4 regions of the Pseudoalteromonas sp. G5_S1_14_S5 genome follow, and region 4 is predicted to be linked to each of the others. Evidence: predicted binding sites of a transcription regulator. Region 4 holds the regulator's gene; each other region holds the start of a gene.
The links. Region 4 encodes sigma-54, which starts transcription at its own class of promoters, with help from an activator protein. Its sites were predicted from a motif close to GTTGGCACGNNNNTNGNNT; they were not measured.
Positions count from the first base shown of each region.

Region 1: a site for sigma-54 is predicted at 1,137-1,155, ahead of fliE (flagellar hook-basal body complex protein FliE). Genes of this name have one in related genera too.
Region 2: a site for sigma-54 is predicted at 1,010-1,028, ahead of ACTRWI_RS18875 (YccF domain-containing protein). Genes of this name have one in related genera too.
Region 3: a site for sigma-54 is predicted at 1,102-1,120, ahead of ACTRWI_RS12165 (flagellar basal body rod protein FlgF). Genes of this name have one in related genera too.

Region 1 is NZ_JBQKUM010000053.1:23,756-25,959, forward strand. Features, by position in the region: gene fliF (flagellar basal-body MS-ring/collar protein FliF) at 1-754, opposite strand, end outside; gene fliE (flagellar hook-basal body complex protein FliE) at 771-1,046, opposite strand; gene ACTRWI_RS15715 (sigma-54-dependent transcriptional regulator) at 1,216-2,204, opposite strand, start outside.
Region 2 is NZ_JBQKUM010000082.1:4,131-6,334, reverse strand. Features, by position in the region: partial or broken gene yiaY (L-threonine dehydrogenase) at 1-242, shown strand, start outside; gene ACTRWI_RS18875 (YccF domain-containing protein) at 548-982, opposite strand; gene ACTRWI_RS18870 (hypothetical protein) at 1,215-1,340, shown strand; gene ACTRWI_RS18865 (hypothetical protein) at 1,439-1,723, opposite strand; gene ACTRWI_RS18860 (NAD(P)H-dependent oxidoreductase) at 2,028-2,204, shown strand, end outside.
Region 3 is NZ_JBQKUM010000035.1:40,460-42,663, forward strand. Features, by position in the region: gene flgE (flagellar hook protein FlgE) at 1-904, shown strand, start outside; gene ACTRWI_RS12165 (flagellar basal body rod protein FlgF) at 1,156-1,905, shown strand; gene flgG (flagellar basal-body rod protein FlgG) at 1,927-2,204, shown strand, end outside.
Region 4 is NZ_JBQKUM010000007.1:51,272-53,475, forward strand. Features, by position in the region: gene lptB (LPS export ABC transporter ATP-binding protein) at 1-497, shown strand, start outside; gene ACTRWI_RS03715 (RNA polymerase factor sigma-54) at 552-2,012, shown strand; gene hpf (ribosome hibernation promoting factor) at 2,074-2,204, shown strand, end outside.

The DNA of each region.
Region 1 (2,204 bases), on a different contig from region 4:
AACCAGAACTCAGCAGTCTACCATGCTGATCTGTCACGGTTATTCGTGAAGTATTCATTCCCGGAACCGCACTGGCGACCATATCAACAATAGATTCGACTTCTTGCTGCTTGAGGTTAGTACCCGTTTTAAGTGTTAGAAAAACTGAAGCAGAGGCTTCTTGATTATGACGGACAAAAACACTTTGCTTAGGCAAAGCCAATAGGACATGAGCCTTGCGTACTGGCTGCATCTCTTCAAAAACCGCTTCCAACTGCCGTTCACGGCTCAGCTTGAGGCGCTCTTGCTCTAAACGCTGTGAGACTCCAAAGCCCATATCCTGCATAAGAATGTCATCACCTTCTCTCGTCTCTTGGTTCAAGCCAGCTCGAACCATATTAAGCTTCAGAGAATTATATTCACTCGCAGGTACAGAGATAGTATTGCCTTCAAGTGAATATTCGATCTTTTGCTGATCTAAGTAGTCAAGAACTGGGATCAATTCTTCTGTTTCGTAAGCCCCTAATGGACGCATTTCTGGCTCTTTTACCCAGAAAAACAGCATCACAATAAGCGCGACACAGATTGAGATAGACAGCACTAAGACAACCTGACGAAGTAAATCTAGGTCACCTACGGCCATATCAAATTTAGATGAACTACGTTCACCTAGATCGGGATTTTGTCCTTCTCCGTCCAGCTCAGCACCCGCAATGAGTGCGTGGTCGTTACCATCGCTCACGGTTAAATCTGTTGTTTGACTATTATCTGCCACTACTTAAATACCCAACTTATACCGGCATATTCATAAGCTCTTTATACGACTCAACCAACTTATTTCTAATTTGGATTGTCGCTTCAAAAGCCACACTAGATTTATTGCGAGCAATCATCACATCAGACAGCGACACACTTTGGTCGCCGCTATCAAAACGAGTTTGAAGATCCCCTGAGGTCTTTTGCAATGAGTTCACATTGTTGATGGCTTGCGTCAGCATGTTGCCAAAGTCTGCACCGACCGTTTGTCCTGTCGCAGCAGGGCGCGTGCTCGCAGCTTCAACCATCATTGCCTGCATTTCGCCTTGTAGACCATCTATTCTCATTTATTACCTCAAGGAGTCAAATTTATGACTGTCTATTTTGCTGTATTATTGACAGAGCAATTAGCGTGCCATACCTAAAGACGACTAGATATCGTATTACACTAGTCAGAAAGCTGACACTACTAATCTTTACTTAGTTTGGGATATCTATTCCAGCATCGCGCATTTTTGCTAACTTATAGCGCAATGTACGAGGGCTAATACCTAGTTTTTCAGCCATATCTTTACGTCGACCATTACATGCGATCAAAGTTTCGAGAATGATCGCATACTCTTGATCTCTAAGCTCATTCCCCAGCCCTTCACTGCTTGAAGCGATTTTATTGATCGGAGTTGCTTCTGCAATAGGCTTAATCTCTGGCGTTGCCACGTCGCTACCTTCCACAATCTGTTGAAGGCCACTGGCGTCTTGCCAATCGACTCCTTCAAGTAGGATATGCTCACCAGATATTTTTTCTTCTTCGCTCAGAATCAGGGCACGCTGCACGACATTATCAAGCTCACGGACGTTCCCCGGCCACGGATATTTGACGAGTTTGCTGATCGCTTGAGCTGACATGACCGGAACTGGCATGCCAAGTTTGGTACAGTGGCGCTCAACCAAGTGCTTCGCCAAAGGCTCAATATCACCTTTACGTTCACACAGTGGAGGCCAAGAAATTGGGAAAACGTTCAAACGGTAGTACAAGTCTTCACGGAAATTACCTTCAGACACATACTGCTTGAGATCTCGGTTACTGGTCGCGAGTACACGAACATCGAGTTTGATGCTCTTACGGCTACCTAAACGTTCAACTTCACGCTCTTGCAGCACACGCAGTAGCTTAGCTTGAAGGCCAAGGTCCATTTCACTGATCTCATCGAGTAAAATAGTCCCCCCCTGAGCTTGTTCAAATTTACCTGGACACGCTTGAATAGCGCCAGTAAATGCGCCTTTCTCATAACCAAACAGAGTCGCTTCCAACATATTGTCAGGAATTGCCGCACAGTTAATCGCGACAAACGGACCATCTTTACGGTTAGAGGCATTATGGATGTAACGCGACATCACCTCTTTACCTGAACCACTTGGGCCAAGAACCATAACATTAGCGTCAGTTTTGGCCACTTTATCGGCCAGCA
Region 2 (2,204 bases), on a different contig from region 4:
CGAAAGCAATGGGCGTGAATGTTGAAGGTAGGACCCCAGAGCAAGGTGCAGAAGCAGCCATCGAAGCGATTGTTCAACTAGCGAATGATGTGAACATCCCAACTGGTATCGCGCAACTTGGTGCGTAACTAGAAGACATTCCTACATTGCCTGACAACGCACTGAAAGATGCATGTGGTTTTACTAACCCTAAACAAGCGACTCACGAAGAAATCTCTGCGATTTTCGAAGCGGCAATGTAATCTAACGTTAAGTCACTTACAAGCTAACCAACAAACGGGCTCACTTTTAGAGCCCGTTTTCTGTGCCTGCCATACGCGATTCAACCCTCTGTTTTGAACAACCACAATTCCAGTTAAACATCATTTAAAGTCTTATATTTTCATATACTTATTTATAGTCAAATTATTAAGCCATAGAATAACAAACAGGTTCCATTGAGCCGTTAGACAGTTAGCACTTCATTATTGGCATCACTCGCTACCCACTCTGCTCTTGCAAAAGAAACGGATGATTGTCACAGCCAGCCAAAAGATAAACAGAAATCTTAACTTTTGTAATTTCTTACTCGTGCCGCTTCTGCTTCGCGTTTATCTACCACTGTTTTACCGATTGGTGCCAATGAGATAATCGCTAGCTTAAGATGCTGAATCGCAAATGGAATACCGATGATAGTAATGAAGCACGCCACAGCCGACATGATATGACCAATTGCAAGCCAAATACCTGCAAACAAGAACCATATAATGTTACCTATCATACCTAATGGGCTTGTCCCGATATCCATTTCATTAGTCAGTTCATCACGAGAAATGGCTTCTTGACCAAATGGAAAGAACGAGAAGTTCCCCATAACAAAACACGCTCTACCCCACGGAATACCAACGATGGTAAGGAATGCAAGCAGCCCAAAGAACCACCACGCCAATCCCATAAATACGCCACCGAACAGAAACCAAATGATGTTACCTATTGTTTTCATTCTGTATTCTCCAACTCTCTGAATGCAATTTAATTACTATGCCAAATAAGGCACTGCTTGTTTCAATGGGTTTATTATTGTTGAGCCTTTATGAACCGTTTATGAATCAACGCTATTTTGTGTTTGATACACGCCACGAAACACTAAATCCACATAGGGCTCATTGAATTTATTTGATACCATTCAGTTCTGACTAAAGCGCAGACTAAACAACGAATTTAAGGTCGAAACTATGAACAATACAGAGCAACCTAAAAAGAAAGTGAAAAACTGGGTGCCTATCGTCTTCTTCGGAGTTCTTAGCACCATTCCTGTATTCATGTTCCTAGTCGACGTGTATATCAACCAATATATGTAACACTGTCCCGCTATCTCTGTCTGAATGAATACAAGCAAGCCCGCTTGTATTCATTCTAATGAGCACTCCTCACCACATTCAATTCAGTTTCTTTGCACTCAAATCAGAGCTTCGCTAATGAAGTCTAAGATATCGATCAAGGCGATCTCTAGCGCTGTTGGTTGATTCATGGTGCCAGTGATCACAAACACAGCCGCTTCATAACCAAGCAACTCTGCGACTTTGGTTTCAAAGCCTTCGATGAACTCACCATCCCAGTATGTATCGTGATGTATTTTGTGCTGTTCACACCATTCAGCCATCTGAGCAAATGTTTGTGCCGGAGTCGGATCTAAGTGACCTGAAAGAAACAAATTACACTTTTGCCGCAAGTCCATGCTCATACTTTTTCCTTTATTCATTGTTGTTCTATGTAGAGAGATTGAATTCTTTACGCTCTCTACCAACGTTGACATAAAATACGCTGATTCGCTTTTATTATTCACGAATAATTAGTTTTACTTAGTCGTAGAGTGGAGGGGCGAGACACTCCTAAATCAGAGCATGTTTTATATAATTAAACACTCGGTAAACCTATGTATCTAAATAGATAAGTATGGGCTAATTCGTTGTTCTTCAATCATTCTTCTATTATCGTGTATCTATAATTCCAATAAGCATTATTCGTTAACGGACAAAGAGGGCTTTATGTCGAAAAATCGAGTCTTGGTGCTATTCGCCCACCCTTCTCAGCATCGCTCTGAAGCAAACAAACCCTTATTCGAACAAGCCAAGCGTATTGATGGCGTGACCTGTGTTGACCTCTACGCTGAATATCCAACTTTCAAAATTAACATCGATCATGAACAGAAACGCCTGTTGGAC
Region 3 (2,204 bases), on a different contig from region 4:
GGGTGAGGTTCTTTCTTATGCGCCAAAGCCTCTCGACATTCCAGCTGAATTTGGTAAACCAAAACAGACAGAAAACATTGAAGTAGGGGTTAACCTTCCTGCAAACGGTGATCTTAAAGATCCAGCTGCATTTAACTTCAAAGATGCTGATACCTATAACCGTGCAACGTCTTCGACGGTATACGATTCTATGGGTCAGTCTTACAAGTTAACGACTTACTACCTCAAAGATCAAACGCAACCAAACACTTGGCAGACTTACTATACTGTGTCTGATGAGACTGGCGAGAAGCCACTCAACATCACTGGTGGTGATGCAACGAATGCTCAAGGTCATGTTGGTCACACAATGAAGTTCAACAATGACGGTACGTTAGCAAGCCTAAACAGTGGTCAACCGATTAACTCGGAACCTCTAGGTGCAGGCGCTAACCCTGTCGATCTGAATGGTGCAGATCCAACACAAGTGCTTAAGTTTGGTCTAGATTCTTCAACCCAGTTTGCGGCTCCGTTTGAATTAACTAAGTTTGATGAAGATGGTGCTACAACAGGTTTCTTAACCAAAGTCGATTTCGATGAGTACGGCAGTGTTCTAGGTACTTACTCAAATGGTGAAAACGTGATGCTTGGTCGTGTAGGCCTAGTTCGCGTACCAAACGAGCAAGGTCTGGATAAGAAAGGCGGTACTCAGTGGGATTCTACTAACGACTCGGGTGACAAAATCTGGGGTGAATCTAACAAAGGTTCATTTGGTAGCATCAACAATGGCTCTCTGGAGCAGTCGAACATCGATATGACTCAAGAATTGGTTGATTTGATTTCTGCTCAACGTAACTTCCAAGCGAACTCTCGTTCTCTAGAAGTACACAACCAACTACAACAGAATATTCTTCAGATTCGTTAATCGTTTCAAACGTTTGAATCATCTGCGAATACCCAATTCAATGTTATTGAATTGGGTATTGTCGTTTGATTTTTTATTTGCCGCCCTTATTGCCGCCCGGTAATGCTACAGGCAACAATTCTTCCTCAATGATCCTTTTGTGATCACCTTTCTTGTTTGTTTTTTATTTAAATTGTTGATAAATAACAGTTAAAAATATTGGCACAATGTTTGCTTTATTAGCCCCAGAAGATGATTTTTGGAGCAAAATTATGGATCGCGCACTGTTTCTTGCCATGAGTGGCGCTAAGCAAAATATGCAAGCTTTGCAGCTACGTGCAAACAACCTTGCCAACGTAAGTACAACGGGTTTCCGTGCTGATTTAGCACAAGCGCGTTCAATGCAAGCGTATGGCGAAGGTATGCCTACTCGTGTTTTCAGCATGACAGAGCGTCCTGGACATAATTTTGCACAGGGAAGTGTAATTACCACTGGCCGTGATCTTGATGTCACTATCCAAGGTGATGGTTGGATTTCGGTTATGGATAATACTGGACGTGAAGGTTTAACACGTAACGGTAACCTAAAGGTTGACCAAAACGGTTTGTTGACCAATGCAAGCGGTCATTTGGTATTGGGCGAAAACGATGCGCCAATCACACTACCTATCCCAATCAGTAAAGTCGAAATTGGTACAGACGGTACGATCTCAGTCATTCCTCAAGGCGCTCCAGCTGAGGAACTAGAGGTCGTTGATCGTATTAAACTTGTACGTCCAGACAATCAAATTTTGTTTAAAGATACGAATGGTCTATTCCGTTCGAAAAACCCAGATCAGGCATACGAAGCAGATGCAGAGGTAACGTTGCTAAAAGGTGCTATCGAAGGCAGTAATGTAAATGCCGTAGGTGAAATGACCAGCCTAATTGACTTACAACGTCAGTTTGAAATGCAGGTCAAGATGATGAGCACAGCAGAGGAAATGGACAAGTCGTCTGATTCACTGCTTCGTATGAGCTAATAGAATTTAAAGGAAATTGCTATGCATCCAGCATTATGGGTAAGTAAAACAGGTTTAGACGCCCAACAAACCAATATTTCAACGATTTCAAATAACCTTGCCAACGCCTCGACCATTGGTTTTAAAAAGAGCCGTGCGGTATTTGAAGATCTGTTCTACCAGAACATCAACCAGCCTGGCGGTCAGTCGTCTCAGAATACTGAGTTACCAAGTGGTTTGATGCTAGGTGCGGGTTCTAAAGTGGTTGCGACTCAAAAGGTTCACACACACGGTAACGCGCAGACTACGTCTAACAGCCT
Region 4 (2,204 bases):
GTCTTGGTATCGGTTACCTGCCTCAGGAAGCATCAATCTTCCGTAAGCTGTCTGTAGAGAACAATATCATGGCGGTTTTACAGACCCGTAATGAGATGACTAATGAACAGCGTCAGGACAAACTAGAAGACCTTCTAGAAGAGTTCCACATCCAACATATCCGTCACAGTAATGGTATGGCACTTTCGGGTGGTGAACGTCGTCGTGTTGAAATCGCTCGCGCTCTAGCAGCAAACCCTCAGTTTATCTTGCTAGATGAACCGTTTGCTGGTGTTGACCCGATCTCTGTTATCGATATCAAGAAAATCATCGAACACCTGCGCGATCGCGGTTTGGGTGTTTTGATTACCGACCACAACGTTCGTGAAACATTAGACGTGTGTGAAAAGGCCTACATCGTGAGCCAAGGACACCTGATCGCAGAGGGTACTCCTGAAGATGTTCTCAATAACGAACAAGTTAAACAAGTTTATCTAGGCGAACAATTCCGTCTATGATTATATAGAGAGTATCGAGAGTTCTAAGAATAATAACTAGGTAAGTAACACTGAATGAAACCCTCATTACAACTTAAGCTAGGCCAACAGTTAGCAATGACGCCTCAATTGCAGCAAGCGATTCGTTTGCTGCAATTGTCTACTTTAGATTTGCAACAAGAGATCCAAGAAGCACTTGAATCTAACCCATTACTCGATGTCGAAGAAGGCAATGAAGAAACGCCATCATCGGAAGAAAAGCCTAGCAGTGACGAGAAAGAAACAGTTGAAGCCGCAGAGCAAGACTTACCTGACAGCTCAGACTTAATCGAAAAATCAGAGATTGGAAACGAGCTCGAGATCGACACAACTTGGGAAGATGTCTACAGCGCAAATACAGGTAACACTGGTATTGCTATCGATGACGACATGCCTGTATATCAAGGTGAAACCACCGAAAGCTTGCACGATTACCTACTTTGGCAACTCGACCTCACCCCCTTCACAGAAACAGACCGAAGCATTGCATTCGCGCTAATCGATGCCATTGATGACTATGGCTATCTCACCGTATCTTGTGAAGATATCCTTGAAAACTTCGACAGTGAAGACATAGAGCTTGATGAAATCGAAGCAGTACGCAAAAGAATCCAACAGTTTGATCCATTGGGTGTTGGCTCGCTAAATCTTCAAGATTGCTTACTGCTACAACTGGCGACTTTCCCACAAGACACACCTTGGCTTGAAGAAGCTCAGTTAGTACTTACTAGCCATATTGACCAACTCGGTAATCGTGATTACAAACTCGTGATCAAGGAAACCAAGTTGAAAGAAGCAGAGCTACGTGAGGTTCTACAGCTCATTCAACAACTGGACCCACGACCTGGCAGTAAGATTACGCCAGACGAAACCGAATATGTGGTTCCTGATGTGTCGGTATTTAAAGATCTAGGTAAATGGTTAGTGACCATTAACCCGGATAGTGTGCCAAAGCTGAAAGTCAATCAGCAATACGCTGACTTAGGCAGTAAAGGCAACAGCGCTGATAACCAATACATTCGCTCAAACTTGCAAGAAGCGAAGTGGTTAATCAAAAGCTTGGAAAGCCGAAATGAGACGCTACTCAAAGTTGCGCGATGCATTGTTGAACATCAGCGCGATTTCTTCGAACATGGCGAAGAAGCGATGAAGCCAATGGTACTCAACGATGTTGCTTTAGCCGTTGATATGCACGAATCCACGATCTCTCGTGTGACAACTCAAAAGTTCATGCATACGCCTCGTGGCATCTTCGAACTGAAATACTTTTTCTCGAGCCATGTCAGTACTGACAATGGCGGTGAATGTTCATCGACAGCAATTCGAGCACTCATTAAGAAGCTTGTTGCGGCAGAAAATACCGCTAAGCCTCTCAGTGATAGCAAGATAGCTGCTTTACTGGCTGACCAAGGAATTCAGGTAGCTAGACGTACGATAGCGAAATACCGTGAGTCTCTGGGCATTGCCCCATCGAGTCAGCGTAAACGCCTACTATAAGCTCATTGAGTTACTCTTAACTCAATCGCTATTATCGGGCACCAACTGAAAAGGAAAGTCTATGCAAATCAATATTCAAGGCCATCACGTTGATCTTACCGATTCAATGCAAGACTATGTTCACACCAAATTCGACAAGCTTGAACGCTTCTTTGATCATATCAATAGTGTTCAGGTTGTTTTAAAAGTTGA